4 regions of the Arthrobacter sp. BC5 genome follow, and region 4 is predicted to be linked to each of the others. Evidence: riboswitches for the same ligand, from Rfam matches in the RefSeq annotation. Region 4 holds a riboswitch; each other region holds the start of a gene.

Region 1 (7,424 bases), on a different replicon from region 4:
GAGATCGCCATCGTCTGCGAGCTCGGGGACCGCCTCTTCGGGCGGGAGGACAGCCCCTACCGCACGAACGCCCCGCAGCTGGACTGGAAGGCCGCGCAGGCGGACTACCGTGTCGTCCGCGAGCACATCAGCGCCGTCATCCCCGGCTTCGGTGACTTCGAGGACCGCATCGACAAGCCGGGCGGGTTCGTGCTGCCGAACGGTCCTCGGGACAGCCGCACGTTCACCACGGCGACGGGCAGGGCGAACTTCACCGCCAACACCCTCGAGTACCCGCACGTGCCGGCGGGCAGGCTGATCCTCCAGACCCTGAGGTCCCACGACCAGTACAACACCACGATCTACGGCAAGGACGACCGCTACCGCGGCATCTCCAACGGCCGCCGTGTCGTCTTCGTGAGCCCACAGGACATCACGGAGGCGGGCCTCGACGACGGCGACATGGTCCACCTGGTCTCGGAGTGGGCCGACGGCGTCGAACGCCGCGCAGAGGACTTCCGCGTGGTCGCCTACTCCACGCCGAAGGGGTGTGCGGCAGCCTACTACCCGGAGACGAACGTCCTGGTGCCGCTGGATTCCACGGCGGACATCAGCGGGACCCCGACGTCCAAGTCGGTCATCGTGCGCCTCGAGAAAGCCCTCTGAGACGCGGGAGCGCCGGCTCGGAGGGCGCTCCCGTCGTCTCGGCGCCCCGGTCGGTGTCCCGTCAGCCCGTCACCCAGGGCAGGGACAGGGCCGGGACGTCCTCGCCGGCAGCACACCCTTCGGCCGGAACGACCATGACTCCGTCGGCGGAAGCGAGCCCGCGCAGCATCCCGGAGCGCTGGTGGGTGCTGGGCACGGCGCGTCCGGACTCGGTGCGGTAGGGCACCAGGCGGCTCCTACCGCGCAGTGGCTCGAAGGCGTCGGCGCTCACGACCATGGCGGGCTCCTCGAGGGGCGATCCGCGCAGGCCAGCGAGCAGGGGTGCGGCCACCGTCAGCATGGCCATCATCGCCGCGAGCGGATTCCCGGGGAGCCCCACCAGGAACCGTCCGTCGGGAAGCCGCGCCAGCAGTGTCGGATGCCCGGGGCGCATGGCGATCCCGTCGATGATCAACTCCGCGCCGAGCACCGTGAGCGCTCGCCGGATGTGGTCCGCGGAGGAGCTACCGGTTCCGCCCGTGGTGATGAGCACGTCGCCGGACGCCCGCGCGAGGGAGAACTCGTCGGTCGGCTCCGCGCTGATGGCGGCCACGACGTCGTCGAGGTCGTCCTTCGCGCGGGCCGCACCATCGACGTGCCCGCCCAGCATCGCGACGAATCCGGGCAGCTGCGGGCCGAAGGTGTCGCGGACCTGTCCGGGGTGCGGCAGGCCGTGGTCGATCACCTCGTCGCCGGTCATGAGCAGCGACACGCGGGGAGCTCTGAGGACGGCGAGCGTATCGTGTCCGCACACCGCGGCAAGGGCTATCTGCGCGGGGTTCAGCACGACGCCGGCCGGGATCGCCTCCGAGCCCTCCTCCGCCTCCTCCCCCGCAGGCCTCACGTGCTCGTGCAGCACCGGCTCGTCGGGCCGCGCCGACTCGTTGCGGTCCAGGACGTCCCCGCGGACGGCGCCGTGCTCCGTCCGCAGGATCCCGACGGCATTCCGCGGGACGACGCCGCCGGTCAGGATGAACGTCGCCTGTCCGGGAGCGAGCGAGACCTCGCCGGAATCCGCATGCGGCGCCGGCCGCCCCCTGGGATGCTCCTCCGGCGCGGTGTGGCTCACCAGTGTCCACGGTGGCTCTCCGTTGACGGCCCAGCCGTCCATGGCCGAGGAGGCGTAGTGCGGGATGGACTGCAGGGCGTGCACGGGCTCCGCGAGGGTCTGGCCGAGGGCGTCCGCCAGGGTGACGGTCTGGAACGGCAGGGGGCGTCCCGCGTCATGCGCCAGGGTGCGGGCGGTCGTCCAGTCGACATCGCGGGCTTCCGTGGCCTCGTTCATTCGGAGGCGCCTTCCGCTGCGGCCCCTGAGCAGAGGGCATCGGCTACCGCCATCGCGGAGCGCATGGCCAGCTGCTCGTCGGCCTGGCCACTGCCGACGGCGAGCCCCGCAGCGTACCCGACGACGAACGTCGTGAGGGGAGCGGCCGGACGGACCACGCCGTGGGCGGCCTTGCCCGCGAGCCCGAGGACGGCGTCGATGTCCACCTCCGTCCCGTCGATCTCGAAGGCGGCGAGCAGCTTCTCGGTCCAGTCGTGCAGCAGCTTCTGGCGATCGTCCATGGGCCCTCCGTGTGGTTCTAGGGGACGACGACTCCGAGCGTTCGCGCATCATCCCAGGTGTCGACGTCGTGCGTCGTGCCCGGCGGAACCGGGACTGGTCTGGTCTTCACAGTAGCAAGGAGGCTGCGCATCGACAGGTTGTCCGCCGGCCCGAGCGCCAGCACGGCGTCGATGGCAGCAGCGAGATCGGCGCTGCGGTAGAGCGCCGCCAGCGGCTGGTCCCGGCCGCCGTCGACCGCGACCAGCGAGACCTGCCCGCCCCGTGCCGCTTCGGCGAGCAGCACCTTCACGAGTTCGTCCGCGCGGGGCATGTCGCAGGCCAGGACCGCACACCAGGGCGCCCTGCGTGCCGACTGGGCGGTGAAGCCGGCGACGACGGCGGCCGCCGGTCCGGCGAAGGCGGGTTCCTCCCGGACGAAGCGTGCCCCTTCGGGCGCGGAGGCCCCTCCGGCGTAGGGCTGCGGCCCCACGACCGTCAGCTGCCCGGCACGCCCGAGGGCCGCGCACGTGCGTTGCAGCAGCGTCTGGCCCGCCAGCACGAGACCGGCCTTCGGTACCCCGCCCAGGCGGGAGGACCGGCCGCCGGCCAGGACGACGGCGTCGAACGCGGGGGTGTCCGGGATCATGCGGCGTTCTCCTCGAGGAAGGCGCTCCACTGCGGGGCGGGCCTCTCGAGTTCCCGGATCTGCCACTGGGGGCCACGGGGAGGAAGCGGCACGATCCGCAGCTTCCAGCCGAGGCTGGCCAGCGTCTTGTCGCCCTTCGCGTTGTTGCACTTCAGGCAGCAGGCGACGAGATTCTCCCAGGTGTCCGCGCCTCCTCTGGACCGCGGCAGAACGTGGTCGATGGTCGAGGCCGTCTTCCCGCAGTAGGCGCACAGATGGTTGTCGCGCCGCAGCACACCCCGCCGCGTGGCCGTGACGTCGTGCCGGTACGGGACCTTCACGTACCGGTTCAGGAGGATCACGGACGGCCTGCCCAGGATCTCCGTGGGGCCGACGATGGGTTCGTCGTCCTCCGCGATGACACTCGCCTTCCCCGTGAGCACAAGCACCAGTGCCCGGCGGAACGTGATGACCGCCAGTGGTTCATACCCTGCATTCAGAACAAGAGTGCGCATGGAGCAAGCCTCATTGCTGACCTGTTCCCCTCAACCGGTTGCCATCCCGGGGTACGGGAGAAGTGCTTCGGATTGGACACTGCAAGGGTAAGCCGGAGGCCCGTCCGCCGCTAATCCGTGCGGCACCGGGTTGACGTACCTCCCTGGTTCCGGTGCGGGTTAACTGCAGGAGGACCGGCACGGTGTGCCGGTCCTCCTGCAGTGGCGTCGGTGCTGGATCAGCCGCCGACGCGGATGTACACGCCGCCCGAGCCGAGCTCGGCCGGTGCGATCACCGTGGTGTTGCCGTTGAATCCACCGTGGACGGCCTTGCCGCCGCCGATGTATACCGCGATGTGGGCCATACCCATGCCGCCGTTGGCGTAGTAGATGAGGTCACCCGGGATGGCCTGGCCGGCGCTCACCGTGCGGCCGAGGGAGAGGTAGCCTGCCGGCCAGCCGTGGAAGTTGATGCCCGCCGCCGCGAGCGAGTTGCTCACGAGACGCGTGCAGTCCTGCATCACACCGAGCTGGCCCTGCGCGGCTGCCGCGATCGTGGCGGCGACGCCGGACGAGACCGCGGGCGCAGCAGCCGGTGCGGGGGCCGGAGCCGGGGCAGGCACCGGTGCGGGTGCCGGAGTCACGGCGCGGGCAGGTGCCGGAGCGGCAACAGCGGCCGCTGCGACGGGGGCTGCGACAGGCGCAGGGGCAGCGACGGGAGCTGCAGCAGGTGCGGGAGCAGCGGGGGCGGGAGCGGCGGGGGCGGGAGCCTGGACGACCGGGGCCTCCACGACCGGAGCCTCCACGACCGGGGCCTTCTCGGCGACGACCGGCTTGGCGTTGACCTTCACCGGCGTCATGTTGAAGGACACCGCCGTGCCGGTGGACGCGACGACAACCGCACGGTCCGAGGTCACGGTGACGTTGGAGGCGGCGACGTCGCGCTGGGGCTGCAGGTCTGCGGCATTGGCCGCGACGCCGCTGGTCAGGACGAGGCCCGAAGCCGCGGCGATGACGGCGGCCTGGCGGCCCATCCCGCCTGCGTTGGTGGTGACGGCCTTGGCGAGGGCCGAGAAGCTCGCAGCGTTCTGCGCTTCTCCCCGGTGGCGTGCAAGTGTGGCGCGTGAAGACATGGGGGGTTTCTCCGTGTGTGGTTTCTAGCGGACGCGGACGAAGCTGGCGCCGGGGAGGTCTGACAGGTTGTGGAGGCCGGTGTTCATACCGTTCAGGCCACCGCTGATGACCTGGCCGTTGCCGACGTAGATCGCGACGTGGCCGCCGGTGATCACGAGGTCGCCCGGAGCGGGGCTGCCGACGACATCGCCGAACTGGTAGAACTGGCCGGGAGCGAGGTCGCCGACGGACTTGCCGACCGAGCGCAGGGCCTTCTCGACCATGGCGGTGCAGTCCTGGGCGACGCCGATCTGGGCGTAGGCCGAGCCGACCAGCCCGGCAGCGACGCCGGAGGACTGGACGGGCGCGGGAGCCTGCTGCACCACGGGGGCGGCGGCAGGAGCCGCCGGTGCGGCAGCGACGGGCGCGGCGGGCCTGGCAACCGGCGCTGCAGGCACGGCGGCCGCTGCGGGAGCGGGAGCCACGGCGGGAGCAACAGCCACTGCGGGAGCGACAGGCGCGGCGACCTGCACGGCGGCTGGAGCGGGGGCGGCCTGGACGACGGGGGCCGGCGCCTCGACGACGGGCTCCGGAGCGGGAGTGACCTCGACGGCCACGCGGTCGAAGGAGACCTCGGCGGTGGCGGGGACCGTGACCTCGGCCGAGACGACCCGGCTCACGGCCAGTGCTGCGGAGGACTGGACCTCGCGCTCTGCGGTGGTGGCTCCCTGGGCCGGCAGGCCCGCGGTGAGCACCAGGCCCGATGCGGCGACGATGACGGCTGCCTGGCGGCCGACCGATCCGGCGTTGGACGCTACTGCGGCGGAAAGAGCCGTCAGCGGGCTCACGGTCTGGGGCGCGCGGTGGCGGCCCGAAAAGCTGTTGGACACGTTGGATTGCCTCTCCCAACGCCTGCGAGGTGAGCTGTCGGATTCGGATGGGAGTCACCCGGCCGCTGCGTGAACAGCGACTTAACCCCAAGGATTTCAGTTACGAAACCCGAAAATTGGTTCCCCCGCCTCTGCCATGCGATGGTGCGGACGGACCTCTGGCAATGGCAGAGCTAGGCGATTTGCAAGAGGGTGCCGGATCTAGAGCGAATTTGGCACGAGATGAAGGCTACAGCAGAATTCGCGTTATGTCACATTCCGGTCACGAAACGGTGTGTTCTTGGTGACGACGGTGCTCCGTGTACCCTGCCTGGCCGTTCAGGCCGCGACGGAGACGAACACGTGCGACGCGACTTCGGGCGGCAGTTCGAGTGCACCCTCGACGCCGGGGACGCGCACGGAGACGTAACCGCCCACGGACTCCAGGTTGAGGTGCGCGCCGGGGCGCAGGCCGCCCTCGTCGAGCTGCGTGAGGAGTTCCGGATCCACCTGGATCGGCTCGGCCAGGCGGACCAGCGTGACCTGCTTCTCGGGTGAGTAGGTGCCCATCGCGGAGAGCAGGGTCACCACGCCGTCCGTGAACAGCTCCGACTGGACGCCGCCGATCGCCTCGAGGCCGGGGATGGGGTTGCCGTAGGGGGATTCGGAGGGCTTCCCGAGCAGTTCGTAGAGCCTGCGCTCGACGCGCTCGCTCATGACGTGCTCCCAGCGGCAGGCCTCGTCGTGTACGTACGCCCAGTCGAGCCCGATGACGTCGCTCAGCAGCCGCTCGGCGAGGCGGTGCTTCCTCATGACCTCGGTAGCACGCCGGCGGCCCACCTCGGTCAGTTCCAGGTGCCTGTCGCCGGAGACCACCACGAGTCCGTCACGCTCCATGCGACCGATGGTCTGGGACACGGTGGGCCCGGAGTGGCGCAGCCTCTCGGCGATGCGCGCACGGAGCGCCACGATGTTCTCTTCCTCGAGCTCAAGGATGGTCCGCAGGTACATCTCGGTGGTGTCGATGAGATCCGTCATGCGGTTCAGCTCCTTGGTGCGGTGCGGGTGCCCGGCTGGAATGCCTCACGCCGGCGAGGGGGGCCACAGCCGCCACGGCCTGTTCCGCCCCACGCTTCCCAAGGTTAACGCATGGCGCAACAGGCCCGGCAATCCCGGCGGGAGCACGGCGGTGGCGGTCCGGGCGTCGTCCGGGGCAGCGTTCACAAATGGAGGCACCGCTCGAGCTGGGGCAGAATGAGGGCGAGACCCGACGCCGAGACAGCTGGAGCAGCCATGACCGAAACGCCCCGCATCCCCGAACACCTGCTGCCTGCGGACGGCCGGTTCGGCGCAGGCCCCTCCAAGGTCCGGAGCGGGCAGATCGACGCCCTCGTGTCGGCCGGCCGGACCCTGCTCGGGACCTCCCACCGGCAGGCCCCCGTGCGCAGCCTGGTGGGCCGTGTACGGGAAGGGCTCGCCACCTTCTTCGGAGCACCCGCCGGCTATGAGGTGGTGCTCGGCGTAGGCGGCTCGACGGCATTCTGGGACGTCGCGACGTTCGGACTCGTGGAACGGAAGGCGCAGCACCTCTCGTTCGGCGAATTCGGCTCCAAGTTCGCCTCCGCCACCGACAGGGCGCCGTTCCTCGAGGCCTCCAGCATCATCACGTCCGAGCCCGGCTCGCGCCCGTCGGCCGTCGCCGAAGCCGGGGTGGATACGTACGCCTGGCCGCAGAACGAGACCTCGACCGGCGTCGCGGCTCCCGTCCGCAGGATCGAGGGTGCGGACGACGGCACGCTGGTCCTCGTGGATGCGACGTCCGCCGCGGGCGGCCTCGATGTGGACGTGTCGCAGGCCGACGTCTACTACTTCGCGCCGCAGAAGAACTTCGCCTCCGACGGCGGGCTGTGGCTCGGGCTCTTCTCCCCCGCAGCGCTCGAACGCGCGGGACGGATCGCCGCCGGTGAGCGCTGGATCCCCGACTTCCTCGACCTGCAGACGGCGATCGACAACTCACGTCTGAACCAGACTTACAACACGCCGTCGCTGTCCACCCTCGTGACGCTCGATGCGCAGGTGCAGTGGCTCAACGC
Region 2 (7,424 bases), on a different replicon from region 4:
CGGTAATCCGGCTCATACCGCGACTTGTCGTGCTGACGGGTAGATGCAGCATAATTAGTATACTCCCGGGGGTATTTTATCCGCCCGGGAAGGTCCCGTAATCCCATGATCAAGGCGGTCTCCCACCGGGGACGAGAGGAAAAGATTATGACTGATTCTGTCCACAATGATCCGCGGGCGGCGGTAGTGCAGGCCGTTGAGTTGTTGTTTACTACCGCAGTGATGTCACACTCAGGCCACGGCAATCTCAGCGTTCGAGCCGAGCCAGGCCACTTCCTGCTTACTACTACCGGCGTGGTCCGTGGGCTGCGTGCGGACCAACTGGCTACGGTGACATTGGGTGGTGAGGTGGTGGACGGCAACCTTGGGCCGGAAAACGCCGAGATTATCGCGATGCACTCCACCGTCTACTCAGCACGCGTCGATGTTGGGGCAATCATCCACACGCACTCGCCAGCGGCGACAGCCTTTGCCATGGCTCACCGACCATTGCCGTGCCGTTCCGAGCCATTGCTACGCTTCGGGCAAGCTCAGCCCGTTCCAGTCGCGCCCTGGGGGCCGCGCGGGTCCGAGGTGTCGGTCCGTGGGATCGCCCAGGTGTTGAAGGATCACCCAGCCACCAACGCCGTGCTACTGGCCAATCATGGGCTGCTCGCATTCGGTCCGGATCCCGTGGCCGCAGCCCGGCTGGTGACCGCAATAGAAGAAACCGCTGAGGCGGAGATCGCTGCCGCCCCTCTCGGTGGAGCGGTGGACTTTCCAATCGGGGCCCTCGAAGCAGTGCAGGAAGCCATGAAAGCAGCCAAGCACTGACCGCGCACCTCGATTCCTTGGCAGGTGCGGATCATGGCCCTGCGGTTGGCTGGTGATCATTAAAAGCAAGCTAGATACCGGAAGCCGCGAAGTGGAGGTCGGTGCGCGCCTGGACAGGTGATCATGCCGGTAGTGGCTACTGCATCCAGGACGTGCCCGCTGGGAATCGATGCGGAGCACTCATACGGCGGCGCGACCTCCTGGAGAGGCCGGCCCCTGTCGGCAAGGTCGGGCGGCCTGCAGGGTGCGACTGGAGCGTTCTATGCTTCCGGCGGCTGGGACTGCGGAATTAGATGCAGCGTTGTTCCGCGCTGATGGCTGCTCCTGCTGGGTTGAATGCCGTGCCACGCAAGTGTCAGCCGAATGCTGGCGGGCCCGCTCGATGCTGGGGGCTCCATGGTCGACAACGTCCTGCCCCAGGGCGTAGCGACGCTGACGCTTTAATCAGGCGGCGGCACACTAGGACCGGCCCAGACCCACCAGACAATGACGGAACAATGACGGAAAATGGGCATTTTTTGCCTGATGACAGATCAACAGTGCGTGGTAGCGTCACCTTGCAAATGTATAAACATAACCTCCGAGGAACCGTCGGGGTCGGCGTTTTGTTGGCCGTCCTGCTCGGTGCAACGGGATGCCTCCCAGCCCGCGAGCAGAGTGGTGCCCAGCGTGTTGATGTTGGCGAACCCCCCACGTCTGGATCCGACTCAACCACCCGTGAGGAATTGTTTCCAGGCTTTGATGTGGTTTCTGAAGTGAGGACCGACAGCACTCCCTTCGCCGTCAGGGAAACGTTCATCGGTTCTGCCTTCCCCCGGGACGGTCGCTCCACATTGAGCTTTTACGGCTTCGATGCCACCGGCACTACCTGGCGAGTCGACACCAATCCCACCTGCGTAGGAACAGCCCCGACACAGGTGCGAGGCGAAGCCGCAATTGTCATTCTGGACTCCAGTGCCCGCAGCGACGGACAGGGCGTGAGCATTACCGTCGCCACGGCGTTCTCCGCCGCAGACGGGGACGTCCTCTGGGGACCGACCGAAGTTCCCGGCCCTTCGCCCGGCGGCGGATTACTCTTTGCCAACACGCCCAAGGCGCTCACTAGCGAGCAACCCCCAGCGACGTTGCTCGATGCCGCATCAGGCGCAGTCGTGGACGAACATGCCGGTGCCGCTCTCTACGAGCACCATGGGACCGCGTTGACGGGCACCGCGGACACCTTCTTCGCCACCGACAGCCACTCCGGCGAAACACTATGGGCGTCCGCGGAACTAAGCCCCGGCCCCTCCGGTGTTAGCCCGGGGGCCAGCGCCCAGTACGAAGGCAGCTACGGACCATCTACCGGAGGTCTCGTAATCGTGGAATGGGCCGACCCTGCGGGGGTGGTTGCCCCTGTGTCCGTCATCCACGATCTCAGGACCGGTGCGCCACTGGGCAGGGTGGATGGAACTCCATCGGGTATGGCCACAGTGGATGACGCCTCACACACCGTGCTTTTCACCTCACAGCGCCCGGAGGGTGGATACACAGTGACAGCCGCGCGGCCTGGAGAGGGCCTTCTGTGGGCCAGGGAATTTGCCGGCCAAGCCCAGGTATCGGCCGCCGGCGCCGGGATGGTCTACGCCCAGGTCAACGGCCAAGCAGCCAGAATCGATCTTGATTCCGGGACGACCCTCGCCTCGGGCGAGTACATGCTTCCCCTGGCCATGCTTCCCGACGGCACCGCCTTGTTCCCCACGAATCAAAGCGGGACATATGCAGTTGCAACCCCTCGCGTAATGCCCGCTGACAGCCAAGGTGATTCAACTCGGTGACCGGACGCGGAAGCAGCCACTGCGGTTGCGGTGACCACGATAAGGGTCACGGTAGCGGTCACTTTCCGCTGGGCTAGCCCCCTCACCGGTTAGCGGTTCCCCGCTGAGCTAGCTGTACTGCCGGAGGAGCCGCCGCAAGAGGCTGGATGTCGCTGGTGGAGCAACGTGGCCTGTGCCGGCAGGGTTGACGCCGCGCGCGGGTGTTGTCCAAGAACGGGCCCGCCGCGCGAACCAGGAAGAGACGAGAGGAACAACCATCCTGCGGCCAGCTGACTGGCTGGCGATACGCGGCCCACAGCCTCCTCCCACAAATGTTCATACATTTATGATTTTCGGGTAGGTTGGTCCCCGTGCCGCTCATCTGGTTGCGGCGTCCTGGTTTCTTACCGAACTCTGCCGGAAACCGGGTCCACAGATCATCGAGGCAGAGGCGGGGAACCCAATTTTGCGGATTCCATGCGAATCCTTGGGGTGAAGCCGCGCGGACGCTAGGTCCGCCGGCCGGGTGACTCCTACCCGAACCCGACAGCTCACCTCGCAGGTATAGGGAGAGGTTATGTATGTCACAGTCAAGAACCCACGGACGGCACCGCGCGAGCACAAGCGCGCGCACCTTGGTGTCCGGTAACACCGTGCGTCAGGGATCTCGGATGGGACGCCAGGCGGCTGTCATTATTGTCGGCTCAGGGTTGTTGCTGACCATGGCCGCCCCGGCCCAGGCCAGCGCCACGGCATCCGGGACGTATAGCGGAACTTCGGCGCTTGCGTCACCGGTCAATCCGTCCTCCGGTGCTCTCAGCATGTCGGGGGCTGGAAGCGTCTACACGGTGCAGCCCGGGGACACCCTGGGTTTGATCAGCGCACGCCACCAGGTGGACCTGGAAACGCTCCTGGCCGCCAACAACCTCACCATCAGCTCCATCATCTACCCGGGTGACAGCATCAAGCTCGCTGCTTCCTCGGCTGGTGCACCTGCCGAGCAGTCCCGGCAGTACGACGCAGCCGGAATCCCGGCTCAGGTTCAGAGCGGGATAAGCGCACAGTCGGCAACCATCACCCCTATCGGTCAGGGCAGCGAGAGTGCTTCGACCTCGATCAACCAGGCCATCCTGGGATCAGCAAGGGCTCAACTCGGTGCGATCCAGGACTGCACCGTCCTGGGTGAAGTCGCTCTGCGGGCGGCAGGGATCCAGGGCGTCGGTGATGAATCGCCCGAGTCACTGATGTCCTACGCCACGCAGGTATCGGACCCGCAGCCTGGCGATTTCGTGTACTACGCCGATGGCGGCATGGGGTTTTCCCATAACGCGGTCTACCTCGGCGGAGGCCGCGCGATCCACAGCGGCTGGAATGGGAACCAAACCATCGAGGAGAGCGTGAACGTCGGTTCCGGTCCCATCTACTATCGGGTCAACGGCTAACAACTCATTCACCTCGCCGGCGGAACCAGCCGAGATGGTGCGCGACGTGCCCGGGTTCTCGACGAGGTGAATGAGTAGGACGTCGATCACGAGGTGGCGCCCACGCCCGGACCGAGCAACGGGCGCCACCTCGTCAGTCGATCCTGCCGGCTCAGGGCCCCTCAGGCTGCTCGGCCGAACGACTCCCCGCCACCGATGTGGCCTATCCCTTCCATACACACCGCCCTCCGCCAGCATCAGGAAAAGAGGTGGACCGGTCGTTACATCAGGAGCTCTTTATGTCATCAGGGCCACGTACGGGTTCCCGCCCGAGTCGCCACACCCTGCTCACCGTGCTTGCCACACTCGCGGTAACAACATTGGTGTTGCTCATCGGTTTCTTCATCACTGAAGAGCAAACCTCCCAGGGGCAGGAAGGATCTGCCGTGAGCGGTGTCCGGGAATCCGTTGGCCCCAGCGAGGTGGACCTGGATAAGTCCCGCCGAATAGACGGCGATGCGACAGCACTGGGGGCCGTTGATGCTCCGGTGGTAGTGGTCGAGTACGCCGATTACCGTTGCCCGTTCTGCGGGGTTTTCTCCCGGAACACGTTGCCCCCCTTGGTCGACAAGTACGTCGACGAGGGCCAGGTAAGGATCGAGTGGCGGGATCTGCCCGTCTTCGGGGAGGAATCGTTCCAGGCCGCGGTCGCAGGACGCGCAGCCGGGGAACAAGGCAAGTTCTGGGAATTCAACAAGGCAGTGTTCGCCGACGCCCCGGAAAGGGGTCATATCGCGCTTCCGCCAGAGGAACTGATCCGGATCGCTAAGAACGTCGGCGTGCCTGACATCGAACGGTTCACGGCTGACCTGGACTCGAAGGAACTGCAGCAGACAGTGACAGCCGACGCAGAGGAAGCCGCCGCCCTGGGTGCCACCGGAACCCCGACCTTCCTCATCAACGATGTGCCGCTCACCGGAGCTCAGCCACTGGAAGTCTTTGAGGAGATCATCGACGCGGCGTTAGCCGAAGCCGAAGCCCAGTAATGGTGATCGGCTACGCCGGTGCCTTCATCGGCGGGATCCTGACAATACTCAGCCCCTGCTCTGCCCTTCTCCTTCCAGCCTTTTTCGCCTATGCGTTCACGACGAGAACCCGCCTGATCGGACGGACAGTACTGTTTTATGCCGGGTTGCTCTGCACCCTTGTCCCACTGGGTGTCTTCGCCGGAACGCTAGGATCACTGGTCACCGCCGACCGTCCCGTCCTTGTCGCAGTGACCGCCTCGGTGGTCATCGTGCTCGGTGTGGTGCAGGTCCTCGGTGTGCCGGTGCCGGCGCTCATCCGCCCGAAGGCGCAAAGCGGTTCGACCGGCATATCGGTCTTCATCCTTGGCATGGCCTACGGCGTCGCAGGTGCGTGCACCGGACCCATCCTGGGCTCGATCCTGACGATCGCAGCAGCAGGAAGCAACGCGGTGTACGGCGGTATTCTGCTAGCCGTCTACGCGCTGGGCATGGCCCTGCCACTGTTCCTGCTCGCCTCCATCTGGGATCGCCTCGGCGTATCAGGCCGTCGCTGGCTTCGACCCCGACCCCTGACCATCGGCTCGTGGAGCAATTCCTGGGTCATGGTGGTTTCCGGGCTCCTCTCCATAGGAATCGGGATCATACTCCTTGCCACCGACGGCACGGCGGGCCTTGGCGGTATCCTCACCGTCACCGACCAGTTCCAACTGGAAACCACTGCCCGTTCCCTGACATCCCAGATCCCGAACACCGTCGTCGCCCTGGCGACGACGGCCGTGGTTATCGTTACCGCAACCGTCTATCTTCTAAAGACTCAGAAACGCACCCGTAGCGATGACCCCACAATCACCCATGACCCAGGGACACACGTACCTCCGCAAGAAAAAGACGGGAACCGATGACGATGACAAGCACACCCAGGATTTCCTTGGCGGCAGCGTTGAGGCAGTGGCCGGGACGGCGTTGGTGGGCCGTAGCGGCCGGGACGGTTGGCACCTACCTGCTCGTGGCGGTACCCACGGATCTGATTGACACCCCGCTCTTCACCCGGGAAGTGCCCCCCACGTGGTGGTCATTTCCGGTACTGCTGCTATCCGCCGTTCTCACCGGCCTGGTGCTGGCCACCTATGTTGCCCCGATGCGGTCAACGTCCGCTAAAGCGCACAGCCGGTTCGGTGCGGCAGGTGCTGTCGTCACCTTCTTCGCCGTGGGCTGCCCTGTGTGCAACAAACTGGTCCTCCTGGCCCTCGGCACGTCCGGTGCGATGCAGTATTTCGAGCCGATCCAACCCGTACTTGCCGTCGTATCCGTCGGACTTCTGGGATGGGCGTTCCATCAACGTGCGACCTCCGAAGACCGCTGTCCCATACGTCCTTCACAGAGCCCGATAGCCGAGCCGACTCCAAACGCACTGTCCACCTCCACCCCAGGGTCACCCCCACGCCGCCCTTTCGACGGATCGTGATACGAGGCTCATGGCCCGACGCTGCGGGCTCCAAACTCGTATCGGGTTATGCCTTGCATCCGAAGGACGTCGAAATTTCAACACGCTCACCCACGACGTAGCTGCGCCTGAACTCCAAGGACTGCGCCCGGTAGCAGCCAACCCTCTCTATCAGCAACAACGGTGCCCCGGCGCTACACGCCAGAAGACCAGCCTGTTCCTTGCTGGCCAGGACAGCCGAGAGGCTTTCCGTTCCACCGTCCAGCACAATGCCGCAGCGTCGATCCAGTTCGCCATACAGCGAGTTTTGGCTGAAGTCCGAGTCGTGCAGCGCGGAGGTGGTGTCCGCAGGGAGCCACACCTCATCAAGCCCGATGGGTTCTCCATCCGCCAAGCGAACGCGCGCGAGATGGAAGAATTCAGCCGTCGCGTCCATGGACAGCGCTGCCGCAACCGTCGAATCTTGAACAATGTTCTGCTCCAGCACAATACTGCTGTGTGCCATTCCTGATTCCCGGATGGAGGCCAGCAGGCTGTAGAGCGGGCCGTACGCGGTGCTCTTGCCCGCGACCACCTTCGGCATTCTCCCTGGGTGGGCACTAACATGACCGGCCTCACGCAATGGCCTCAATGCCGCCCGGATCGTCCCCCGACTGACACCGTAACGCTGTGCTAACTCCAGCTCGCCCGGGAAACTCCCATCGAAGGTGCCCAAGCGAATCTCGCGCAGCAACTCGGCGCTGACACTCTTCCACAACGGGCTGCTCGGGGATCTCTTCGTGTCAGAGACATCACTGTTGATCACCGGCACGTGCTCCTGAACGCTCATCCAACCTCTTACCGACGACCAATGCATGGAGAAAAGGTGCGAAGACGCAATGGAACCCGCGTCCGTTGTACTAGTCTTCGAGGCTACTTCACTCCA
Region 3 (7,424 bases), on a different replicon from region 4:
CCCTACCTCGAGGACCTCGCCCGCCGGCTGCCCCATGCGGACGTCCACCGTTTCGAGCGCGCAAGCCACCTCGTGCAGGAGGACGCCGACACGGCGTCGACCGCGATGGAGTGGCTGGTGGCGCGGTCCGTCGGCGCGGGCGCACCCGTCGCCGCCGCCACGACACCCCCGGACGACCTCCTGGACGACACGGCCTACGAACCGCTGGGCCGACGACTCGCAGACCTCGCCGCCGGGCCGCAGGGTTCGACGACGGCTGTCGCGGAGATGACTCCTGCCGGTCCGCCGCGCACCCTGTCCTGGCGGGAGCTCGCCGACGACGTGGACGCCGTCGCCGCGGGCCTGGTGGCGCTGGGCTACGGCTCCGGCAGCCGCGTGAGCCTGCTCGTGCCCCCCGGAGTGGACCTCACCGTCCTGATCTACGCCTGCCTCCGGATCGGCGCCGTGATCGTGGTCGCCGACGCCGGCCTCGGCGCCCGCGGTCTCAACCGGGCCGTCAAGGGTGCCGCGCCCGACGTCGTCATCGGTATCGAACGCGCCCTCCTCGCCGCCCGTGCCTTCGGCTGGCCCGGGCGCCGGATCAGCGCCACCGCGCTGCCGGCGGCGAAACGGACGATGCTCAACGTGGAGGCTTCGCTCAACGACCTGCGCGCCGCACGGCCCGGACCGTCGGCCCCGCCCACCCCGGCTGCCGATGCCGACGCCGCGATCCTCTTCACCTCGGGCTCGACCGGCCCGGCGAAGGGCGTGGTCTACACCCACCGCCGGCTCTCCGCGATGCGCGACGCCGTCGAGTCCACGCTCGGACTCGGGCCGGGCGCATCGCTCGTGGCAGGCTTCGCGCCGTTCGCCCTGCTCGGCCCCGCGCTCGGTGCGACCTCCGTCACGCCCGCCATGGACGTGACAGCCCCGCGGACACTGACCGCGCAGGCCCTCGCCGATGCTGCCGATGCCGTCGGCGCGAGCGTCGTCTTCGCATCGCCGGCAGCCCTGCGGAACGTGCTCGCCACATCGTCCGACCTCAGCCCGGCCGGAACGAAGGCCCTGGCACGGATCTCGCTGCTACTCTCCGCCGGCGCCCCGATCCCCGTCCCGCTCCTGGATGCCCTGCAGCACCTCGTGCCCGCAGCGTCCCTCCACACGCCCTACGGAATGACGGAGTCGCTCCTCGTCGCGGACATCGACCACGACGGCATCCGGGCCGCGGCGGCGGCTGCGGCGTCCGGACTCGCCGGCGCCGGCAACGGGGTCTGCGTCGGCCGCCCGGTCCACGGAGCCCGGGTGTCCGTGGCCCCGCTCGACGGCGCCGGCGCGGCGACCGGGGAGCCGACGGCGGCGCCGGGAGTGACGGGCGAGATCCTCGTCGACGCCCCCCACGTCAAGGACCGCTACTTCCGGCTGTGGAGGACGCAGCAGGATTCCGCACGCACGCACCCCTGGCACCGCACGGGCGACGTCGGGCACCTCGACGCGGACGGCCGCCTCTGGGTGGAGGGCAGGCTGGGGCACGTCATCACCACCGCGGCGGGGATCGTGACGCCCGTCGGACTCGAGCAGGCGCTCGAGGCGGTGGACGGGGTCCGTCTCGCGGCGGTCGTCGGCGTGGGCCCTTCGGGTACCCAGGCGGTCGTCGCAGTCCTCGAGACGAAGGATGCGGGACGCCGTCCGCACCTCGCCGCCTCCCCGCTGGCGGCGGCTGCCCGGTCCGCGGCGCGCGGACGCGGTATCGGACTCGCAGCCGTCATCACGGTTCCGGCGCTTCCGGTGGACATCCGCCACAATGCGAAGATCGACCGCGCGCGGATCTCCGAGTGGAGCGGCCGGTTCCTCTCCGGCGGACGGGCGGGATCCCTGTGACGGTCCTCGTGACCGGAGCGAGCGGCATGCTCGGACGCGCCGTCGCGGAGCACCTCCTCGACGACGGCCACGAGGTGCGGTGCTTCCAGCGCCGCCCCTCCCGCGTCGAGGGCGCCCAGGACGTCCTCGGATCGATCACGGACAGGACGGCCGTCGCCGCGGCGGTGGAGGGCTGCGACGCCGTGATCCACCTGGCCGCGAAGGTGTCCTTCACGGGCGCCACCGACGAGTTCGTCCGCACGAACATCGACGGCACCCGGTACCTCCTCGACGCCGCCGCGGAGGCAGGGGTCACCGACGTCGTCCACGTCTCCTCGCCATCGGTCGCACACCAGGGGACGTCGCTGGTCGGTGCCGCGGCCGGTCCGGCCGATCCAGACCACGCCCGGGGCCACTATGCGCGCACCAAGGCAGCGGCCGAACTGCTGGCCCTCGCCCGTTCCACCCCGGCCTTCCGCGTCGCGGCGGTACGGCCACACATCGTCTGGGGTCCGGGCGACACGCAGCTCGTGGAACGCGTCATCGACCGGGCCCGCCACGGCCGGTTGCCCCTCCTCGACGGAGGGACCGCCCTGATCGACACCACGTACGTCGACAACGCCGCGTCGGCCATCGTCGCCTGCCTCTGCCGGATCGAGGCCGCCCGGGGCCAGGCGTTCGTCGTGACCAACGGCGAGCCGCGCCCCATCGCAGAGCTGCTCGAGGGGATCTGCCGTGCCGGAGGCGTGCGGCCGCCCGCATGGTCCGTACCCGGAACCATCGCGCGCGGTGCGGGCGCGGTGATCGAGCGCGCCTGGAGCGCGCTTCGGCGGCCGGACGAACCACCCATGACCCGCTTCCTCGCCGAGCAGCTGTCGACGGCGCACTGGTTCGACCAGCGGCGCACCCGGGAGGTCCTGCAGTGGGAACCGTCGGTCGCTCTCGACGACGGCTTCGAGCGGCTGGCCGCCTCCTACCGCTGAGCCGGCGACCCCACCGGGACATGACGAAGGACGGGATGCATGCATCCCGCCCTTCTGTGTCACTGGTGCGTCATCGGCGGACCGACGACACGCTAGCGGGTGTAGTAGCCGTCCACCGACATGACGTTGACGGAGTGCACCTGCGTACCCTGCGAGGGGTTGAGAGCACTGATCATCTGGCCGTTGCCGAGGTAGATACCGACGTGGCTGCCGCCGTTCTGGCTCACCAGGTCGCCCGGCTGGGGGTTGCCGGTGGGACGCAGGGCTGCGAACTGCGCCCAGGTGGTGCGCGGGAGGCTGATGCCGTTCTGGGCGTAGGCCCACTGGACGAAGCCCGAGCAGTCCCAGGCGCCGTAGGCGGTGCCGCCGTAGACGTAGCCGGACCCCTTGCCCTGCAGGGCCGTTCCGACGATGCCACCAGCCGCCGGAGCGACCGATGCCGACTGGAAGCTGTACGGCGCAGCAGGAGCAGGAGCAGCGGGAGCAGCCTGCGGTGCGGCTACCACGGAAGCGGACTGCACCGAGTACTGCGGGGATGCAGCCGAACCGCTGAGCGAGAGCGACTGGCCGGGGTAGATGATCGAGCTGTAGCCGAGGCCGTTGGCCGTGAACAGGCCGTCGAGGCTCACGCCGTGAGCCGCTGCGATGCTGCCGAGGGTGTCGCCGGCCTGGACCGTGTAGGAACCGGCTGAAGCGGTGCTCACTGCTGCGGCCTGCTGGCTGACCGTCTCGACGGGGACGATCTCACCAGCGGCGCTGGCCGGAAGTGCTGCGCCCATCATGATGCCGGATGCGGCAACCACGACGGCTGCGGGCTTGCCGGCAACCGAGGCAGTCGCGGTGACTGCACGGGATGCGGTGACGAGGGGGTTGATGCGCGCGGGGACGGCCCGGTGGCGCGCGACATGGCTCTTTCTGGACATGATGATGCCTTTCCCAATGCCTACGAAGTTAGCTGTCGGGTTCGGATGGGACATCCGGACGCGCTGTTCGTGGATCACCGCCCCAAAGCTGGTCCACGCGTGTCTTTACCCCTAGGACTCGTGACCGAGTCCGCTATCGGTTCCCCCGCCCCTGTCGAATGTCTTGTGCGAACGGTCCGTCCTCATCGACAGGGTTAGGCAGAGTGAGGAAGGGCGCCCCTCCGTTGTGGACGGGCGCGGGATCAACGGTACGCGCTGGGCCTGCTCTTGTCACGTTTGGATCACGAGACTTGATCTCACCCGGCATCCGGCATCCGGCACGCTCGACTACAGGCGTGCGTTGCGCGGCTTCGGTTGGCAGAAAGGACACAGGTAGGACGACCTGTTCATGAAGGACTCCCGGCGCAGCAGGGTGTGCCGGCCCTCCGCAGCGCACCGACGGCAGGCCTGGCCTGCGCGGCCGTAGGCTTCGAGGTCGCGGGCGAAGTAGCCGGACGCCCCGTTCACGTTCACGTACAGCGCATCGAAGCTCGTTCCGCCGGCCGCCAGGGCGCGGGTCATGACGGTGGTGGCCGCCTCGAGGATGCGCTCGGTATCGGGACGCCTCATGGTGTCGGTGGGACGGGCGTAGTGGAACCTGGCCGCCCATAACGCCTCGTCGGCATAGATGTTGCCGATACCCGAGATGAGGCCCTGATCGAGCAGGGCACGTTTGAGCCCGGTCCTCCGTTCCCGGAGGCGTCGGTGGAAGGACTCCGCGGAGAACGCCGGATCGAGGGGATCGCGCGCGATGTGCGCGGCCTGATGGGGCACCAGGGGAAGGCCGCCGGCTCCGAGCCCGCCCGGCCCGCCGTCCTCCGTCGGCTCCAGGTCGGCGACGAACATGCCGCCGAAGATGCGCTGGTCCACGAACCGCAGATCGGCCGGAAGGTCCGCGCCGTCCTCGTCGAGAGCGCGGGAGAGCCGGAGGCGTACCTTGAGGTGCTTCTCCTGCGGCGCACCAGGCTCTTCGATCAGCAGCTGCCCGCTCATGCCGAGGTGGGCCATGAGTGCCACGCGGGGGCGCGCTGCCGCGCCCGCGTGGTCCTCGAGGGTCATCCAGAGGAACTTCCCGCGGCGTACGACGTCCCTCACGCGGGCACCCGTCACGTTCCCCTCGAAGTCCTCCACTCCGGCGACATGACGTCGGAGCGACCGGGCGTCCAGGACCTCGACGGTCTCGATGACCCGCCCGCTCACCCAGCGCGCAAGGCCGCGGCGCACCACCTCGACCTCGGGCAGTTCAGGCATTCAGGGCCCGACGGCGGGCCGGGCGTCCGCCGCATCGCCGTCCGGCGATGCACCGGCACCGGACACCAGGAGCTTCCAGGACTCGGCCGCGGCCGCCTGCTCGGCTTCCTTCTTCGAATTCCCGTATCCGGAGCCGTACGCCACACCGCCGATCAGCAGGCGCGCCGTGAAGGTGCGGGCGTGGTCGGGCCCCGTCCCCTCCACCTGGTAGTCGATGAGTCCGAGGCGCCGTGCGGCCGCTGTCTCCTGGATGCGGGTCTTCCAGTCGGTGCCCTCGCCGAGCACGGCGGAATCCCGCAGCAATGGTCCGATGAGCCGCATGACCATCGCGCGCGCGGTCTCGATGCCATGGCTGAGGTAGGCCGCACCGATGACTGCCTCCATGGTGTCGGCGAGGATCGAGGCCTTGTCGCGCCCGTTGGTGAGTTTCTCACCCTGCCCGAGCAGCACGTGGCTCCCGAGGTCCAGGGTACGGGCCACCCCGGCGAGTGCCTTGGTGCTGACGACGGCGGATCGCCTCTTCGCAAGTTCCCCCTCGGAGAGTCCGGGGTTGTCGCGGTACAGCGCATCCGTCACCGAGAGGCCCAACACCGAGTCGCCGAGGAATTCCAGGCGCTCGTTGGTGGGGATCCCGCCCTTCTCATAGGCGTAGGACCGGTGGGTCAGGGCAAGACGAAGCGTCTCGGCGTCGATGTCGACGCCGAGACGCTTCGTAAGGTCTTCAGTATTCTTCACAACCGCATCAGCTGATCCAGCACCGGGCCGATGCCCGCCGCACCGTCAGGTACGCGGCGGGCCGGGGGTCCGTTGTCAGACGTCGGCTACCTTGCGGCCCTTGTACTCGAGGAACAGCGGCGTGCCTGCTGAATCGGTGACAACCTTGGCCTGGTGGGCGAGGCTGTAGGTGACGCGGCCGTTCTCGAGGGTCTTGACCAGCTTGGGGGCGGTTGCCTTCCACTGGGACCGGCGTGCGCGGGTATTCGCGCGGGACATCTTCCGCTTGGGGACAGCCACGGCTAACTCTCTTCTCTCTCGTCTGACTCTGACTTGGGTGCCGCGTCATTCTCAGCGGCGGTGCCTGCCAACCCGGCGAGGGCTGACCAGCGAGGATCCAAAACTTCATGGTGGTGGTCCGGATCATCGTTGAGCCGGGCTCCGCATTCGGAACACAGACCCTGGCAATCCTCCCGGCACACCGGCTGGAATGGCAGCGACGTAACCACCGCATCCCTCAGCACGGGTTCCAGATCGACCGAATCGTTCTCCACCCTGTGCTGTTCTTCCTCCTCTTCCACCGACAGCGACTCGGAGTCGCTGTAGAAGAAGAGCTCCTGGATCTCCACGTCGCGGTCGAACCGCAGTGGCTCCAGGCAACGGCCGCACTCGCCGGTTACCTCGACGTTTGCCGTTCCCGACACCAGGATTCCCTCGTGTACCGATTCGAAGCGCAGATCGAGTTCCATCTCGGAACCCTCCTGCACGCCGATCAGGGCGACGCCGAAGTCCTTCGGTGCCGGTACATGTTCCTCGAGTGTCCGCATGCTTCCCGGACTGCGTCCGAGATCCTTGACGCTGAACGTCAGCGGCGAACTGAGATCGCTTTTAATGGTGACTCCTGTAGAACATATGACCGACGTACCATCCTAGCCTGATCACCCGGGCAGGCCCAAAACGACGGGCCGGCAGGCGGCGAGGATGCCGCAGACGGGGCTGACCCGGCCCGCGCGGCGAGGACCGTCATGGTACGAGCCGACGGAGGACGGCGTCCGGGACGAAGGGACGGACGTCGCCTCCGAGCGAGGCGACCTCCTTCAGCAGCGTGGACGAGACGTGGGCGAAGTCCGCGGCGGTGGGCAGGAACACGGTCTCGACGTCGGCGAGGTGGCGGTTCATCGTGGCCATCGGCAGTTCGTAGTCGAAGTCCAGGCACGATCGCAGCCCCTTCACGAGCGCCGTAGCTCCCTGCTCCCTGCAGAAGTCCGCCAGGAGTCCGGTGGCCATCGGCAGCACGGTGACTCCGGGCAGGTGCGAGAGGCTCTCGGTGCAGAACGCCATGCGGTCGTCGATGCCGAACCGGTACGTCTTCGCGTGGTTCGTCGCCACCGCGACGATCACCTCGTCGAAGAGCCGCGCGGCACGGCTGATGACCTCGATGTGCCCGTTGTGGACGGGGTCGAACGATCCGGGGCAGACGGCGCGGCTCATAGCCCCACCCTACCGAAGAGCGTGACGAACCGCGGGAGTACGCATCCACCGTGATCCGCCGTCGGGATCCGCCGTCGGGATCCGCCGGAGCGGCAATACTGGAGTCATGAGTACACACGCAGGGAAGAGCGCGGTCCGGAGCAGCGGCACGGCGCCGTGGGCGAGGGCGGCGCTCGGGGCCAACCTG
Region 4 (7,424 bases):
CCAGCCGGATATCAATGCCCTCGTCCTGCAGGTACTGGTGTGCGAGTTTCCCCACCTGGGGGTCTTCCCTGTCCAGCAACCGTTCGCCGCGGTGGATCAGGGTGACGGTGACTCCGAAGCGGGCCAGGAACGTCGCTGTTTCCACGCCGACCGCGCTGCCGCCGATGATGACCGCCCGGTCTGGGAGGGTGCTGGTCGTGTAGGTTTCACGGTTTGTCCAGGCCGTGATCTGGTCAATGCCTTCCAACGGGGGGATGACGGCGTCGGAGCCGGTGGCGATGATGATGTGCTCGGCCGTAATCTCACGGTCCCCGGCCTGAATGACGCCCGGTGCGCTGATCCGGGCTTCGTCCTTGATCACGACGGCACCTTCTTTGGTGTACCCCTCGACCTGGGCCTGGTCATCGAGGTTGCGGATCATGTAGTCCCGGTACTTCGCGGTTTCCGCCCAGTCCAGCTCAGCGCCTGCGACACCGGCGGCTCGTTGAACTTCTGTGCGCACTTCCGGCGGCCGTAATACCGTCTTGGAGGGGATGCATGCCCAGTAGCCGCACTCCCCACCAATAAGTTCACGCTCGAACACCACGACTTTCTTCCCGGCTTTCAGGAGGCGGTCCGCGGCGACCTCCCCGCCTGGTCCCATGCCGAGGACGGCGACGTCGAAGTGTTCGCTCATGATGGTTCTCCTTCAGATTTGGTGGATCTTTCGGGTTAGTCAAACAACTCGCGTACCGCCCATTCCCCGCACCCACACACCGGCCCCGGTACAGGGGCCGGAGTGTCAGTAGGGCGCACAGGCATCAGGTTCAGCAGCTGCAGCTTTGCGCCCCGTTTCCCGGCTGGCCGGTGCTGTGCGCTGGTGCCTGGGTGAGCATTTTCTCGGCCATGGAGGAGCCGAGCTCGTAGGCCTCCTGGACGGGCATGATGGTGCCGCCGGGGTGGGTTTTGAGCCAAGGCGCGGCGTCTTCGGGTGAAGCAAAGAAGTGGACCTGGTTGCAGAAGGATGAGCGGACGGAGCTGATGTCTTCCGGGTTCACGAGCGACACCACGGCGGTGGCCGGTTCGACGCTGGTGACACCGGTTGCTGTGACGGCCACCCGTACCGGGGTGCCGGTGGCCTTGTAGGCGGATTCGATGCGCGCGGATGCGCCCAGCAAGGTGGGGAAGATCAGGGTGTCCAGTGCGCACCAGGTGTAGAGCTGTTCGCCGTCCACCTCGAAGCGGTGCTGGGTGGGGCGCTGCGTCAGGCCCTGCCCGATGATCCGCCCGGACCCGTCGTACTCGGTGTCGCCCATCGCCTCGAGCGCTGTCCGGGCCTCTTCCAGGGGCCGGCCGGTCGCCGCGGCGAGGTCCCTCACATCGACCGGGTCGCCCAGGGCGAGGAGTTTGAGCAGAGGCATCCACAGCCAGGGCTCCATCCCTGTCTCGTTGGACGCGAGCCGGTCAGTGACCTCATTGAGGCTGTTCATCGCGGTTGTTTCCTTTCGATGCGTGGTGCGCCAGTGCTTGTGATGAGCAGATTCTCCGGTGCTCAGGCCGCGCAGCAGGAGAGTTTGGAGACATCGGTTCGGAAGGATTGGGCTGCGATCTTGATGCCCTCAGCCATGGTCAGGTACGGGCTCCACAGGTTCGCGACCTGATCGACGGTCATCCCGGCCTGCAGGATGTAGACGCCTGTGGCGGCGAGGTCACCGGCTTCCTTCGCGACGGCGGTGATACCAACGATCCGGCCGGTGTCGGCGTCTGCGACCATTTTGATGAATCCACGGGTATCCCGGTTCACCAGGGCGCGGGGTACGTATTCCAGCGGCACGACCCGGCATTCGCACTTGATTCCGGCGTCCCTTGCCTGCTTGTCGGTCATGCCGACCGCCGCGAGGTTGGGGCTGGTGAACGTGACCCGGGGCAGGTGGCTGTAGTCCACGGCCCGGCCGGCGTCGCTGAAGGCGTTGTCAACTATCAGGGTGCCGTGGGCTGCGGCCACGTACACGTATTCGGGGTGCCCGGTCACGTCACCGGCGGCCCAGACCCGCGGATTGGAGCTTACGAGGGTGTCCTCGACCACGACCTCACCCTTGTTCCCGGTTTTCACTCCCACCCCGGCCAAGTTCAGCCCATCGGTGACCGGGCGCCGTCCGGTTGCAACCAGGACCTTGGAGGCCCGGATGCTCTCGCGTCCGCCGGCGATGTCCGCCTCGGCGATGATGTCCCCGTCCTCTGACGTGGTGATGGAGGCGACGGTGGCGCGGCGGATGACCCGGATGCCCTCATCGGCGAAAACACTCATCAATGCCCGGGACGCTTCGGGTTCCTCACCGGATGCCAGGCGGGAGCGCACCAGCATGGTGACTTTCGAGCCGAGACGGGCGAACAGCTGGGCCTGTTCCAGGGCGACGTACCCGCCGCCGATGACCAGCAGCGACTCGGGCACCTCATCGAGTTCCATGGCCGTGGTTGACGTCAGGTAATCGACCGTGTCCAGGCCATCGATCGGTGCAGCCCACGGCGTGGATCCGGTCGCCACGAGGTAGTGGGCGGCCGTGATCGTTTCCCGGGTCCCGTCATTGGCGGTGACTTCCAGTGCAGGGTCCGCGGCGGTGCCGGTGAACACGGCATTGCCCTGGCGCAACTCCCACCCGTAGTCCGCGACAAGGTCCACGTACTTATCGGAGCGGACAACTTCCACCAGGGCACGCTTGCCCGCAATCAGCGCTTCCATGTCAACAGGGTCCGCGGTGGCCGTGATGCCCGCGAACCTGCCGGCGTCCTGGGCAGTGTGGCGTGCCTCAGCCGCTGCGAGCAGGGCCTTTGAGGGGATGCACCCGGTGTTCACGCACGTTCCGCCTACGGTCCCGCGCTCGATCATGACGACCCGCTTGCCCAGATTCGTCGCCCTGATCGCGGCAGCGAACGCACCACCACCGGAACCGATAATGGCCAAGTCGAAATCCGGCACTGCCTCGTTCATGAGAATCTCCCTACATCACCACCAGGTGCCGGGTTGTTAGGCGCCGACGGAGCTGATGGCTGGTTTTTTTCAATGATTTACTTCAGTTTGCACCTTCCCCTACGGGGGAAGGTCAAGGAGTTTTCGCACCGCCGACGGGGTAGCTGACTGCCGGTGACTACCCAGCACAAGAGACCCCGGTGCCGCCGTCGTGCCGCCGCGTGGGGTCTCTCGGCTGGTGGCCCTGTGGTCAGGGCAGTGTCTTGTCGAGAAAGGCCCGCAGGGCTTCGGTTTCCATCGGTTGCGCGTCAGCGCGGGCCAGTACTTCACCGTCCGGAGCGACGACCACGGTCGAGTCCAGGGAAATGATTTCGTACTTCTTGGACAGCTGGCCGGTTTCATCGACCACGTAGGGGTGCCCGGGGAACCCTGCCAGTTCACGGAAACCATCGACCTCGGCTTTCGTGTTCTCAGGTGTCACGTCGACGGCAACGAACTGGGCCTGGTCGGCGTACTCGGCTTCGAGTTCCTTCATGGCTTCTGCCTGGGGGACACAAGTGAAGCACCAGCTCGCCATGAAATACAGGACCGTGGGACGCTCCCCGGGTATGGCGACCGGTTCTCCCTCCGTGGAGGTCATGTCGATCCTCTGCACGCCGTTTCCACCGGTTCCGCCTGCACTCGTGCCGGCTTCTGCGCCCCGGTTCAGCGCCGTGAGGGCAAGGACCACCACGATGACCGCGGCCGCGATGAGAGCCGTGAGGGTGAGGGTGCGCCGGCGGTTGGTGGTGACTGTCATGGGGTTCCTTGCTGTGGGTTGCGGTCGATGACCGGTTCCGAAATGTCAGGGGCGCAGCACGAATCCGTGCCAATACTGGTGGTGGTCATCCCGCGTCCGGTTTCCGGCCCGACGCCGGAACCCGTGCCGGTTCCGGAATCGGTGGAGGTGTCGGCGCTTGGGGGTTTTATGGTGCTGCGGTGCCGCAGGGACACGGCGGCCACGGCGAGGATGGCGAGCACAGCCGCGATCGTGATGACCGGCCAGGTGTCCGTGATGAAACCGGACAGTTTGACGCTGGCCGCGGTGACTGCCGGGCTCATGATCCCGCCGGCTTTCCCGCCGCTCAGGGCCGGAACCCAGTAGAGCAGCAGATAGATCCCGGCCAGGACCAGCGCGGCACCACCGAGGCGGTTGATGTAGGGCAGCAGCCGGCGGACGTGGCGGGCCACGGCATCGCGGGCCACTGCTGCGCCGAGGGAGAGAAGGATCAGCACCACAGACGACCCGGCGGCGTAGGCGGCGAAGACGGCCAGGAGCCCGAGCAGGCTTCCCGTAGACACGGCCTGCGCCACGACAGCGAGCAACAGGGCCAGACTGCAGGAAAGGGCGGCGACTGCGTAGGCCACACCGTAGCCGAATACTCCTTTAAGTCCCGAGCCTGTCCCATCCGTCCTGAGGAACCGGTGGAGGTTCACCCGTGTACCGGGCAGTTTCCAGCCGAACAGCATGCCGAGCCCGGCAATGACGATCACGGCACCGATGAGAACCGCTGCCCACGGCAGCGCGGAAGCAATGGACCGCAGTCCCACCGCGACGAGCAGACCGGCGGTCACGAAAACCACGGCGAACCCGCCGCTCAGCGCAACGCCTGCCCGGAGTCCCGCCAGCAGCGGCCGCCTACGCCCGGCGCCAGTACCCTCAGTGCCGGAGCTGATGAAGTACGCCAGGTAGGTCGGCAGCATCGCGAACCCACACGGATTCACGGTCGCGAGCATCCCGGTGACAAAAGCCAGACCCAGCGCCCCGGTCATCTACCTGCCCCCTTGTCAGAGGCAGCCGGTGGCGTAAGTGCCGGGGAAGCATCCGAGCACGAGGGCGGACCTTGATCAATTCCGGGGGCACAGCAGTCACTGGCCGTCCTTGTCCTGCCGGTACTGCGCCGCAGCATCCACAGCAGAAGGCCAGCTGCGACGATTCCTGCGGTGGCGAGCATCCAGGAGCTGCCGATCACTGCACCTGTTGCCCCGAAGACACCGGTCGCGATGAGCAAGACCGGCACTCCGCAGCACAGCAGTGCCACGAGAACAAGACCAGCCATGGACAGCAAAAAACCCGCCGTCAGCGTCAGGCCGGAGCGTTCGTTTAGCTTCGCATCTGTGGACATGATTAATCCTTTCGAGCTTTCGTGCCGCCCGACCCCGACTGGCCGTCAGGCGCAACCGGGACCACACAACTCCGTTCAGCCCCATGATCGACATTCCTCTCTGGGGGAAGGTCAAGCCGGTGCACCCTGATCCCGAGAAATACGTGGTGCAGGTGAGCACCTGAAGGCGGGCCACGCGCTGAGAGTTGGGGCAGCCGCCGGGGGCGGGATTCGCCCAGTATTGACCTTGCCCCCTAGGGGAAGGTCAACACTGGTTGGCGTAACACCATCAGAGGTGTTCGCCCGGTGAACAAATTTGCTCAATCCTGCCGCTGTCCCCGGGCCCGTCTGCAGTGAACATCAGGCAGGAGCGGGGGAACCACCGGTGGGCTTCACTGAAGCCCTTGGGGCTAAGCCGCTGATCAATCCGTTGAGGGATTTCAGCGTCCGGATGATCCCATCCGAGTCCGACAGCTAACTCCGTAGGCAGTGGGAAAGGCTACTTCTTGTCCAAGAACCATCATTCGGCGCGCCACCGCGCAATTCCTGTCCGCAGCCGCCCGGTGCGGGCAGTGTCGGACGCGGTGAGCTCGCACGCGGGAAATATAGGCCGCTCAACGGCCATCGTTGCCGCCGCATCCGGTCTACTGCTCAGTGCCGGCCTTCCAGCCAACGCCACCACCGACACCCATCAGGGCGAGAGCGGCGCAACTACCCATACGGTCGTTCCCGGTGACACCCTGGGAAACATCGCCGGACAGTACGGCGTGGAGCTGGACACCGTGTTCTCCCTCAACGGGATGAACCAGAACACCATCATCTACCCGGGCAATACCATCAGCGTGAAGGGTGAGGTGAACGCCCCGACGCCGACTACTCACACAGTCGTGTCCGGTGACACCCTGGGAAACATCGCCGGACAGTACGGCGTAGAGCTGGACACCGTGTTCACCCTCAACGGGATGAACCAGAACACCATCATCTACCCCGGCGACATCATCGCTCTGACGGGTGAGGTTGCCATCGGAGGCCCTGCCCCCGTTGCACCCGCCGTGCCGGCTAGCGCTGTCCCGACGTTACCGGCACCTGCAACGGCGGCGCCAGTAGCACCTGTAGCAGTGCCGGCGACACTTGCCGTGCCGGCTATAAGTGTTCAGGCGGTATCGGCACCCGTGCCAGCACCTGCAACGGCGCCAGTGAGCCGGCTGAGCCTGCCTCTGGCGAACGCGTCGGTGAACTCCCCCTATGGTTACCGCGGTGCCGGGGAGTTCCATACCGGCACTGATTTCGCAGCCGGATGCGGCACCCAGGTCCTCAGTTCCGCCGCAGGGACAGTCATTGAAGCGGGGTTCAGCGCCTACGGTGGCGGCAACCGGATTGTCGTCGATCATGGAAACGGTCTTCAGACCACCTACAACCACCTGGAAACCATCGGGGTGCAGCTGAACCAGTCCGTCGGAACCGGGAATCCCATCGGAGTCGCCGGATCCACCGGGAACTCCACCGGCTGCCACCTGCACTTCGAGGTAGTCGTCAGCGGCCAAACAGTGGATCCCGCTTCCTGGCTTTAACACCGAGGTGAGCGGCGCACCTTGCGCCGCACACCACGGTCCCATTCTGCCTTCCGGCAGCTGACGCTCACCTAAGCAAGTGGTGAGATGAGATCTGGCCCGTTGTTGCGGACGGATCCGACTTCCTTGCCGACGATCCGCGGAACAAGGTTGGGTTCGGGGATGGTGTCGATGAAGTGCTGCACCTGGTCCCGCTCGGTCATGGTCGGGTCCAGCCACTGATCCTGCAGGTCCTTCGGGATGATGACCGGCGTCCGATCATGAATGTGCCCGAGCGCGTCATGCGCGGCCCGGGTGAGGATCGTCGCTGTGACCAGCCACCTGTCCTCGGCATCCTCGGCCTTCGTCGGGTCGGGCCAGAACTCGTACAGGCCGGCGAAGCCCAGCAGCTGCTCCTCGTCCTCGCCGTGCAGGTAGTGCGGGGTTTTCGTCCCGTCCTCGTTCTTCTGCCACTCGTAGTACCCGTTCGCGGGTATCAGGGCTCGCCGCTTCGCGGCCGCGGCGCGAAACGACGGCTTCTCCGTCACCGTCTCGCTGCGGGCGTTGATCATCCGTGTTGACTGCACTACTTACCCCTGCTGCCATTCAACCCAATAGGGGGTTGGTTTAAGACCCGGCGCGAAGAGCGGATGAGGTTTCCGGGACTACCACCTAGGCTCGCGACCACTTGACGTGCCGCTTCCGCCAATTCCTCCGTCTGCAGGTCCATCACAAACGAGGCTGGTCGAAGGAGTGCCCGTAAAGGTGTTGGTGGGTCTGCGG

The links. Region 4 has a riboswitch for cyclic di-AMP ahead of AC1MFI_RS17635 (peptidoglycan DD-metalloendopeptidase family protein). Riboswitches for the same ligand answer to the same signal wherever they lie in the genome.
Region 1: linked by a shared signal. The riboswitch ahead of AC1MFI_RS02645 (NlpC/P60 family protein) and the one ahead of AC1MFI_RS17635 (peptidoglycan DD-metalloendopeptidase family protein) in region 4 are both predicted to bind cyclic di-AMP.
Region 2: linked by a shared signal. The riboswitch ahead of AC1MFI_RS14015 (LysM peptidoglycan-binding domain-containing protein) and the one ahead of AC1MFI_RS17635 (peptidoglycan DD-metalloendopeptidase family protein) in region 4 are both predicted to bind cyclic di-AMP.
Region 3: linked by a shared signal. The riboswitch ahead of AC1MFI_RS11845 (C40 family peptidase) and the one ahead of AC1MFI_RS17635 (peptidoglycan DD-metalloendopeptidase family protein) in region 4 are both predicted to bind cyclic di-AMP.

Annotation. Positions count from the first base shown of each region.
Region 1 covers NZ_CM155273.1:607,945-615,368, forward strand. Annotated here, with positions in the region: gene AC1MFI_RS02615 (FdhF/YdeP family oxidoreductase) at 1-645, shown strand, start outside; gene AC1MFI_RS02620 (molybdopterin molybdotransferase MoeA) at 707-1,969, opposite strand; gene AC1MFI_RS02625 (DUF6457 domain-containing protein) at 1,966-2,250, opposite strand; gene mobA (molybdenum cofactor guanylyltransferase) at 2,268-2,876, opposite strand; gene AC1MFI_RS02635 (HNH endonuclease) at 2,873-3,370, opposite strand; gene AC1MFI_RS02640 (NlpC/P60 family protein) at 3,589-4,482, opposite strand; gene AC1MFI_RS02645 (NlpC/P60 family protein) at 4,507-5,352, opposite strand; cyclic di-AMP (ydaO/yuaA leader) riboswitch at 5,358-5,542, opposite strand; gene AC1MFI_RS02650 (iron-dependent transcriptional repressor DtxR) at 5,671-6,369, opposite strand; gene serC (phosphoserine transaminase) at 6,625-7,424, shown strand, end outside.
Region 2 covers NZ_CM155273.1:2,985,690-2,993,113, reverse strand. Annotated here, with positions in the region: gene AC1MFI_RS14025 (class II aldolase/adducin family protein) at 148-813, shown strand; gene AC1MFI_RS14020 (PQQ-binding-like beta-propeller repeat protein) at 1,557-2,627, shown strand; cyclic di-AMP (ydaO/yuaA leader) riboswitch at 3,006-3,185, shown strand; gene AC1MFI_RS14015 (LysM peptidoglycan-binding domain-containing protein) at 3,245-4,048, shown strand; gene AC1MFI_RS14010 (DsbA family protein) at 4,381-5,073, shown strand; gene AC1MFI_RS14005 (cytochrome c biogenesis CcdA family protein) at 5,073-5,957, shown strand; gene AC1MFI_RS14000 (GntR family transcriptional regulator) at 6,567-7,328, opposite strand.
Region 3 covers NZ_CM155273.1:2,546,543-2,553,966, reverse strand. Annotated here, with positions in the region: gene AC1MFI_RS11855 (alpha/beta fold hydrolase) at 1-1,857, shown strand, start outside; gene AC1MFI_RS11850 (NAD-dependent epimerase/dehydratase family protein) at 1,854-2,819, shown strand; gene AC1MFI_RS11845 (C40 family peptidase) at 2,912-3,742, opposite strand; cyclic di-AMP (ydaO/yuaA leader) riboswitch at 3,745-3,929, opposite strand; gene mutM (bifunctional DNA-formamidopyrimidine glycosylase/DNA-(apurinic or apyrimidinic site) lyase) at 4,070-5,032, opposite strand; gene rnc (ribonuclease III) at 5,033-5,767, opposite strand; gene rpmF (50S ribosomal protein L32) at 5,843-6,046, opposite strand; gene AC1MFI_RS11825 (YceD family protein) at 6,049-6,615, opposite strand; gene coaD (pantetheine-phosphate adenylyltransferase) at 6,770-7,237, opposite strand; gene AC1MFI_RS11815 (aminotransferase class I/II-fold pyridoxal phosphate-dependent enzyme) at 7,344-7,424, shown strand, end outside.
Region 4 covers NZ_JBWXPX010000002.1:16,101-23,524, forward strand. Annotated here, with positions in the region: gene AC1MFI_RS17610 (dihydrolipoyl dehydrogenase family protein) at 1-676, opposite strand, end outside; gene merB (organomercurial lyase MerB) at 807-1,469, opposite strand; gene merA (mercury(II) reductase) at 1,532-2,968, opposite strand; gene AC1MFI_RS17625 (TlpA family protein disulfide reductase) at 3,198-3,746, opposite strand; gene AC1MFI_RS17630 (cytochrome c biogenesis CcdA family protein) at 3,743-4,759, opposite strand; cyclic di-AMP (ydaO/yuaA leader) riboswitch at 5,399-5,594, shown strand; gene AC1MFI_RS17635 (peptidoglycan DD-metalloendopeptidase family protein) at 5,664-6,662, shown strand; gene AC1MFI_RS17640 (SOS response-associated peptidase) at 6,734-7,228, opposite strand; gene AC1MFI_RS17645 (hypothetical protein) at 7,371-7,424, opposite strand, start outside.